DNA from 3 places in the Priestia sp. YIM B13486 genome. Region 1 is predicted to be linked to each of the others. Evidence: riboswitches for the same ligand, from Rfam matches in the RefSeq annotation. Region 1 holds a riboswitch; each other region holds the start of a gene.
The links. A riboswitch is a leader RNA that binds a small molecule or an ion and turns the genes downstream of it on or off. The one in region 1 is predicted to bind cyclic di-AMP.

Region 2: linked by a shared signal. The riboswitch ahead of ACFX4G_RS21165 (potassium channel family protein) and the one ahead of ACFX4G_RS00190 (APC family permease) in region 1 are both predicted to bind cyclic di-AMP.
Region 3: linked by a shared signal. The riboswitch ahead of ACFX4G_RS27585 (glutamate/proton symporter GltT) and the one ahead of ACFX4G_RS00190 (APC family permease) in region 1 are both predicted to bind cyclic di-AMP.

What each region holds. Positions count from the first base shown of each region.
Region 1 covers NZ_JBHZOZ010000001.1:38,543-41,662, reverse strand. Annotated here, with positions in the region: gene ACFX4G_RS00195 (N-acetylmuramoyl-L-alanine amidase) at 1-770, shown strand, start outside; cyclic di-AMP (ydaO/yuaA leader) riboswitch at 962-1,102, shown strand; gene ACFX4G_RS00190 (APC family permease) at 1,264-3,090, shown strand.
Region 2 covers NZ_JBHZOZ010000009.1:124,738-127,857, reverse strand. Annotated here, with positions in the region: gene ACFX4G_RS21175 (Lrp/AsnC family transcriptional regulator) at 1-99, opposite strand, end outside; gene ACFX4G_RS21170 (carboxymuconolactone decarboxylase family protein) at 220-678, shown strand; cyclic di-AMP (ydaO/yuaA leader) riboswitch at 794-938, shown strand; gene ACFX4G_RS21165 (potassium channel family protein) at 1,063-1,722, shown strand; gene ACFX4G_RS21160 (TrkH family potassium uptake protein) at 1,726-3,045, shown strand.
Region 3 covers NZ_JBHZOZ010000023.1:17,686-20,805, reverse strand. Annotated here, with positions in the region: gene ytvI (sporulation integral membrane protein YtvI) at 1-208, opposite strand, end outside; gene ACFX4G_RS27585 (glutamate/proton symporter GltT) at 422-1,681, opposite strand; cyclic di-AMP (ydaO/yuaA leader) riboswitch at 1,788-1,927, opposite strand; gene ACFX4G_RS27580 (undecaprenyl-diphosphate phosphatase) at 2,201-3,025, opposite strand.

The sequences.
Region 1 (3,120 bases):
TTTATAGAAGCGCTAGCAATGCCAGTAAAACGTTTCAATCAATTGTCCACGGCCAAGTACAGCCAACGCTGCTGTCGTATAATCATCCGAATCGCGGTCGAAAATCAGCCAATTATGCGGTGCTTCGCTTAACAAATATGCCCGCAGTACTAACTGAAATAGCCTTTATTGATAACCGCACCGATGCAGCACTTCTCCAAAACGAAGCTTTTTTAAAAAGCATGGGTGAATCGTATGCAAAAGGAATTGCCGTCTATTTGAATTTACCTCGTCGTGCAGTTCCAAACCCCAATCCAACACCAACTCCGAATCCATCACCTTCTGAACCAGGTACAAAAACGTATACGATCAAGCAAGGAGATACGCTTTACAGTATTGCACAGAAGTACAACATAACAGTACAAGCGCTTCAAGAAGCGAATACAGGGCTTTCTGATCCTTTAACACTACAGGTTGGAAAAACAATTGTTATTCCTTCAGGGACTTCACCAAACCCATCTCCAACACCGTCACCAACTCCACCTTCGGAACAATATCCACTTCCAAATGGAATTTTAAAACAAGGTGATTCTGGAGAAGCCGTGAAGCAGCTTCAAAAAGCATTAAACGCGGTGAATTTTAAAGTAGGTTCAGTAGACGGAATATATGGAGTTCAAACGAAAGATGCAGTCAGACGTTTTCAGCTTGTGTATCTTCCTTATGATGTGGATGGTATTTATGGTCCTCAAACGAAAAACAAGCTAGCAGCCGTTTTAAAAGCAAAAAGTTAAAGCAAAAAGGTCTTCTGTAAGCGGGCAGAAGACCTTTTGTTTTTCTGTTAAAAGCGCCTTAAGCACTATTTTATGGTTTGCGTAAAATAATGCTTTACAAACCATTTGTACGGGAGTATATTATCTAAGAACAAAGGATAGTTATGAAAGAAACATGTTATCGATCATACCATTTAACCGAAAATTATATTGACCTGTTATCGCTTAATTCGTCAGAAGTGGGGGACCCAAATTTGTGCATTGTCACTTGGGGTGAATCCTTTTTTAAAGGTAGGGCTACTCTCATAGCCCGAATCCGACAGCTAACCCCATAAGCGTTTTGGAGAGGAGGTTTAAGCTGTGTAAAAACGCTGAGAACCCTTAGTGTTTTTTTTGTGCGCTTTTTTAACATAAAAAGGTATTTTTAAGGGATAATATCACTTATTCGTGAACTTGTAACGGAGCTTAGCAACGACAGTAAATAGTAGCTAAGCAATCATCGGAGGGAAATTACGTGAACTATTCAGTTCTCAAAAGATTATTGATTGGAAAGCCGCTTAAAACAAAAGAGTTAGGCGATCAAAAGCTTAGTAAGCTTAAAGCACTGGCTATTTTATCATCAGATGCCTTATCTTCAGTGGCTTATGGAACAGAACAAATTTTGATTGTACTTGCAACAGTCGGCGTCCTTGCCTATTGGTATTCGATTCCAATTGCGCTTGGGGTATTGGTTCTGCTCACGGCTTTAATTCTTTCATATCGCCAAATTATTTATGCGTATCCGCAAGGCGGAGGAGCTTATATTGTTTCGAAAACCAATTTAGGAGAAAATCCTGGACTTATCGCTGGAGGATCACTGTTGGTGGATTATATTTTAACAGTTGCTGTGAGTGTTTCAGCAGGAACCGATGCTTTAACTTCGGCTTTTCCAACGCTGCATCATTACAATGTAGTAATTGCGTGTTTGCTGGTGATTTTTATTACCGTCTTAAATTTACGTGGTGTAACAGAATCCGCTTCCGTATTAGCTTATCCGGTTTATTTATTTGTTATTGCTCTTATTTTGTTAATAGCGGTAGCCTTGTTTAAAATAGCGACAGGTCAAGTTTCACCTGAGCTTCATCCCTCTCTCGGTACAGTAGTGCCAGGTATTAGTTTGTTTTTATTATTAAAAGCTTTTTCGTCAGGCTGTTCAGCATTAACAGGTGTAGAAGCTATTTCAAATGCAGTGCCTAACTTTAAAGAGCCAGGTGCAAAAAATGCTGTTCATACATTAATGCTGATGGGCGGTATTTTAGCCGTTTTATTTTCTGGCATCACGTTTTTAGCTTATTGGCTTGGCATTTCTCCAAAAGCAGATGAAACGGTTGTATCACAAATTGCATCGAGTGTGTTTGGACGAAATGGATTTTATTATTTTATTCAAGGCACAACAGCTCTAATTCTAGTGCTAGCGGCGAATACGGGCTTTTCAGCTTTCCCTTTGCTAGCTGTCAACTTATCGTCTGATAAATACATGCCAAGAATGTTTCAAATTCGTGGCGATCGACTAGGCTATTCAAATGGAATTGTGACCCTTGGGATTGCTTCTATTGTCTTAATTGTAGCTTTTAAAGGAGCGACTGAACAATTAATTCCTCTTTATGCAGTCGGGGTGTTTATTCCATTTACGCTTTCTCAAACAGGCATGATTGTCAAATGGCTTAGAGAAAAGCCGGCCGGCTGGCAAGGGAAGCTAACCATTAACTTAATTGGTGCCCTCATTACCTTAACTGTGCTAATTATTTTGTTTACAACGAAGTTTTCACAAGTATGGTCCGTGCTCATTTTCTTACCGGTTATTGTCTATATTTTTCATCGCATTCATACGCATTATGAAGCGGTAGGAGAGCAGCTTCGCATTAAGCAAGGAGAAAAGATTGGAAAGCTTGAAGGAAGTGTGGTCATTGTTCCTGTAGCAGGAATGACAAAGGTAGTAGAAAATTCATTAAATTATGCAAGAACGATTGGCGATACCGTTATTGCAGTACATGTAGCCTTTGATCGAGAAAGCGAAAAGAGAATGGAAGAGAAGTGGGAGAAGTGGCAGCCTGATATTCGTATTGTTACGTTTCATTCTCAATACCGCAGCTTAGTGCGGCCGCTGTTTCGATTCATCGATATGGCTGAGGAAAAAGCCCGGGAAAATAATATGGCTATTACGGTCGTTATTCCGCAATTCATTACGAAAAAAAGCTGGCAAAATATCCTTCACAATCAGTCCAGTCTGCTGTTAAAAGCACATTTGCTTTACCGTAAAAATGTAATTGTTACAACTGTACCGTACCGTTTTAAAAAATAATGAAACATGACTAAAAACCTCCAACTTGTA
Region 2 (3,120 bases), on a different contig from region 1:
AGGAGACAAATTAATTTGTTTTCCTAGCTCTCGTAAGGAAAGGCGGCTGTTTTGCTGCAGCGCCTGCAAAATCGATAAATCAATTTCATCAATTTTCAATTGAAAACCTTCTTTCTCATTAACGTTTCATTTGATTAGTAATAGTAGATAAAATGTTTTATATGTAATCTGAAATTTCCATTTTTCTTACTATAATAATTAAAAAGGAGTGAGTGAAAAATGGCAAGAGTTTTATTAGCAAACGAAGAGGGAACAAATTTTGAAAAAGCATTGAATTTAATTCCGCATGTAAAAAGATTGTACGATGAGCTTTACGAAACGCTTTGGAACAGCGGTATAGTAGAAAAAGAGACTAAGGAAAAAATGAGGCTTTACCTAGCAGGTGTTAACGGCTGTGAGACATGTATGAGCATGTCATATGTAGGCGATGAGACGCTTAATCAAAAAGTGTTAAGAGAAAAAGAGCTGGAAGAAAAAGATCGACTGCTGTTTCGATTTATTGATGTATACCGGGTGCGTCCAAGGGAGTTGACGGATGCTGATATGGATCAATTAAAGAAATTTTACAGTGATACGCAGCTGTTAGAGCTTTTAGCTGTTATTAATTTATTTGATCAATTTCACAAAATGATTGTCAGTTTAGATTTATATGATTTTTGCAGCTTGCAGGGCAAGTGAGGTCTTCCCTAAAAATATCTTGACAGACAAAATCCACAGGAGTAAGATAGCTTTCGTGAAGTGAAATGTATCATGAATCGAATCGATTATTCTAAAAAATAGATCATAGACATTTGAATAAAAATCGCTTAATCCATTACGGAGCGGAGGACCCATTATTTACGCACATATTGTGCTCCGGGGTGAATCCTTAAAAAGGTAGGGTTACTCTTAAAACCCGAACCCGACAGCTAACTTCGCAAGCGTTTTGAGGGGGAAGAGTGTGAAAAAACACAGGAGCCTTCCTGTGTTTTTTTGCGCTTTTTTTAAGAAAAAGATGTAATTTTTTAGAAAAAGTATAAGCTAAGAGAACACACAGCAGTTGAAGAAAGGAATAAATACATTATGAAAAAACAGTTTGCTGTATTGGGATTAGGTCGTTTTGGAGGCAGTTTGGTTGAAGAGTTTGCTAATCTGGATGTGGATGTGCTCGCTATTGACCGCAATCAGGAGGTAGTAAATAAATTTAGCAACTCAGCTACATATGTTGTGCAGGCGAATGCAATTGATGAAGCTAGCTTAAAGGGGCTAGGTATTCGCAATGTTGATCATGCTCTTATTTCGTTTGGGGATGATATCGAAGCGAGCGTGCTCGCAACGATGCTTTTAAAAGATATGGGCGTTAAGCAAGTATGGGTAAAAGCAGTGAATATGTATCATCAAAAGGTGCTGGAGAAAATAGGAGCGGACAAAGTCATTCATCCTGAGCGCGATATTGCTAAGCGTATTGCTCATCACGTGGTGTCAGAAAAGATCATTGATTACATTGAACTGTCAAAGGATTATAGTATTGTCGAAATTGTCGCCTCTAAGAAACTTCATAATAAAACGCTGTTTGATTTGAACATTCGTGCCAAGTACGGCTGCAACATTATCGGCTTTCAGCGAAAAGACGGGGAAATGGTGATTTCGCCTACCGCGCATGAAATAATTGAACAAGGAGATATGCTGATTGTTATCGGACATAATCGCGATTTGAACCGTTTTGAAGAAGAAGGAGTTTAACTTATGAAAAAACAAATCATTAAACTCACCCCTCCGCAGCTGCTTGTCTCCATTTTTGGCGGAGGAATTATTATAGGTGCTCTTCTATTGATGATGCCTGTTTCTACTACTGAGCCCATCCGGTGGGTAGACGCCCTTTTTACGTCTACTTCCGCGATGACAGTAACCGGCTTAGCCGTCGTAGATACAGGTACACGTTTTACCGTCATTGGTCAAACGATTATTATGCTGTTAATTCAAATAGGCGGTCTTGGCATTATGTCATTTGCCGTGTTGATTTTTATGATGCTAGGTAAAAAAATTGGATTTAAAGAGCGTATGCTCGTTCAGCAGGCATTAAATCAAACGAGCATCGGCGGAGTTGTCCTGCTAGTTAAAAGACTGTTTATCTTTTCATTTTTAATTGAGTTTGTTGCACTTATCTTTCTAGCGATACGCTGGGTTCCGGAGTTCGGATGGTCTAAGGGGCTGTTCTTTAGCTTGTTTCATTCGATTTCGGCTTTTAATAACGCAGGGTTCGGACTATTATCTGACAGCCTGGTTCAGTATGTAGGAGATCCCATTATTAACATAACGATTTCTTTTTTGTTCATTATCGGTGGATTAGGGTTTACCGTCCTTGCAGATATGTGGGTAAAAAAATCCTATAAAAAGCTAACGCTGCATTCGAAAATTATGATCATCAGCACGTTTGCGATTAACGTGGTTGCCATGCTTTTTATTTTTTTCTTGGAGTACAGCAATCCACATACGCTCGGAAGTTTGTCATTAGGAGACAAAGTGTGGGCATCTTATTTTCAAGCTGTAACGACACGTACAGCAGGTTTTAATAGTATCGATATAGGAAGTTTGCATGATTCCACTATATTTTTAATGGTTATGTTAATGTTTATTGGTGCAGGAAGTGCTTCAACAGGAGGCGGTATCAAACTCACGACGTTTGTGGTGATTATTTTTTCTGTATGGGCATTTTTACGAAGCCGGGAAGATATTGTGCTATTAAAGAGACGACTTCTTCCTCTTCACGTGTTTAAGGCACTAGCCATCACGATGATTTCAATTATGTTTGTATTTGGGGCCATTTTCCTGTTAAATATTTCGGAAAACCTGCCGTTTGTAAAAATTATGTTTGAAGTTGTTTCTGCATTTGGAACAGTAGGTTTATCGATGGGAGCAACTCCTGAACTTTCGTACTTTGGACGCGTGATTATTATCTTTATCATGTTTTTAGGAAAAGTGGGGCCATTAACGCTTGCGTTTTCATTATCTAAGCAAAAGCGTGAAGCCGTTCGTTATCCAAATGAAGATATAATGCTGGGGTAGAAAAATCGCCTTCGATGAGGCGATTTTTTTATATTATTTATACGTTCAAGACATATAAGAGGTTACGCACAAAAC
Region 3 (3,120 bases), on a different contig from region 1:
ATCCAATAAGTATGAGCGAAACAACATATAAAATGAAGGTCATAAGCACTGCGTAGACTCTCTTCATTTTAAAAGATTGATGCAATTTTTGAACAATACCCTCAAGCGCTAATGCTGTTAATAAAGCAAACACAATCGGTAAACTGTAAGGGATTAACAAACATACGATTACTATCGAGGCGATGACCCATATTCGCTTTTTCCACATACTCTACTATCCCCCAACTAGCTAAGCTATCTCTATATTTATTGATAAAGAAAGGAACCAGTGACTGCTTTTATGTAAGAATAAAATTTGGATATATTTATACCTGATGTTACATATTATAGGGTCAATTTCCATAATAATAAAGGAATTATTATGAAAAAAGCTACTTATTCTAATTTTTTGAATAGAATAAGTAGCTTTTTAATTTATAAATTAGCCGGCTCTCATGACCTCTGTACCTTTTTTAGGGTCAAATTTGCCTTCAGATTTAGACATCACAATTGCTGCTAGTGTGTTTCCTACTAAGTTAACAACCGTACGTGCCATATCCATGATTCTGTCTACTCCAGCAATGAAGGCTAATCCTTCTGCCGGAACGCCGATTGTTCCAAGAGTAGCCAGTAATACAACAAATGATGTTCCTGGCACCGCAGCCATTCCTTTAGATGTAACCATCAATACCAGAATGAGCGTCAGCTGTTGAACGATCGTTAAATCAATACCATACACCTGCGCTAAGAATAACGCTGCAATCGCTTGATAAAGAACGGAACCATCTAGGTTAAATGTATAACCAATTGGTACAACGAACGATACGATAGCTTTTGGACAGCCCATCTTTTCAAGTTTTTCCATAATTCGCGGAAGAACTGTCTCAGAGCTAGATGTACTGTATGCTAACAACAGTTCATCTTTCATATAGCGGAATAAGTGGAAAATGTTAATTCCTGCCCATTTCGCAATTCCTCCTAATACAACAAGTAGGAAGAAAATTAACGCTAAGTAAACTAAGATAACAAGCTTTCCTAATGAAAGGAGTGAATCTAAGCCGAATTTTGAAACTGTTACACCAATTAAAGCAAATACACCAATTGGCGCCACTTTCATTACAAGGTTTACCACGTGAAACATTGCGTGAGAAACACCGTCGAAGAATTGTACAACTGGCTTTCCTCTTTCCCCAATTGCCGCTACTCCTAGTGCAAATAACACTGTAAAGAAGATAATTGCTAGCATGTCTCCTTCAACAATTGACTGGAAAAAGTTTGTCGGAACAATGTGTAAGAAAGTTTCAGCCACTGACTTTCCTTCTTGCTGTTCGGATGTTTCAACGTATTGTGAAATATCACTCTTCTGTGCTGAATGAATGTCTACACCTTGCCCAGGATGAAAAATATTAGCAACCAATACACCGATTACAATTGCAAAAGTCGTAATAATTTCAAAATAGAGAATGGTTTTAACGCCGAGCTTTCCGACCTGTTTGCCGCTTCCTGCTCCTGCAACTCCAACGACTAAGCTTGAGATAACAATTGGAATAACAATCATCTTAATTAATCTTAAAAATAGGTCTCCTAGCGGCTGTAGGTATGTTACTACACGCGGATCGTTAAACCAAATTACCCCTACAAGAACACCGAGGATTAATCCGGTAAAAATCTGCGTAGCCAAACCAAAACGAATTTTTTTCATAGATGTACCTCCCCAAAGATGTATGACATTTGTATATACTTTTCTGAAAAAACAAAAAAAGACTATTCTTAAGAAAGAACAGCCTTTTACTTACGCTATTTTGGGCTCTTTCTCTCAATAAAGCAAACGGGGTTAACTGTCGGATTCGGAATTGAGAGTTTCCTACCTTTTGTAAGGATTCACCCCAAGGCAGCTTTACTGCCGATAATGATTCCCCCGCTCTATACGATTAAGCTTATTATTCAGTTTTTATAAAATTAAAACGATCTATACGTTGTCATACGTTTTTTACAGTCAATAAAACTAAACAGAAGTCTTACTTTTACTTAACTTTATACTGCACAAATATTAATTTACTATTTTTCGACACGTTTTGTCAATACCCATGTTTATAAAACGCTTTCAAAAGGCGATAATATATATTTATACAAAAAAGCTATTGCAATGTTGCAATAGCTTTTTCTTGCTCTTTGAGTCTCTATTAGAAGTTTAAGGGACTAAAGAACACGCATGTTTATTTTATAAAAATACAAAATATAGAATAGCTGCTAACACAATTCGATATAGTGCAAATGGTACTAATTTGATACGATTAATTAATTTCAGGAAAAAGCGAATAGACACCAGCGCAAAAATAAAGGCGCTGATAAAACCAGCAATAAAAAACGGTAGTGCATCTGATGTGAAATACTGCCAGTTTTTAACCAATGAAAGTCCACTTGCTCCTGCCATGATTGGCACTGCCATAATAAATGTAAAATCTGCCGCTGCCTTATGGCTCATTCCAAGAAGAACCCCTCCTGAAATCGTTGAGCCTGAACGAGAAAAACCTGGCCAAAGAGCAATACATTGAAACAGTCCTATACCCAGTGCTTGTCCATAAGACATTTGGTCCACCGTCTCTACACGCGGACGTTTAGGTCCAAACAAATCTGCTAGAATCATTAATACAGCTCCGACTACTAAGCCAATTAGCACCGTATTTAAAGAAAACAAATGTTCATCAATGTAATCATCAAACAAAAGACCTAACACTCCTGCGGGTAACAGACCAACAATTACTTGCATTAAATTCAAACGATTTGTCGGTCCAATTGGAGCGGCTGGCTTTTTTCCCAATCCTAATAAATTAATGAAACGATCTTTAAAAATAACTACTACTGCTAAGATCGACCCTAGCTGAATAACAATTTTAAATGTATTAGCTACGGGAGATGAAAATAATTCTTTTGAATTTAACCACAGGTCATCCACAATAATCATATGCCCAGTTGACGAAACAGGAGCAAACTCTGTTAAACCTTCTACAATCCCTAAAATGATTGCTACAATAATTTCCCACATAAAGCTATATACCTTGCCTTTCTTTCAAATTAATAAGCTTATCGCTTCGTTTTCCATGCTCAACTATTTTCCTATTTTGACACTTGCTTTTTTAT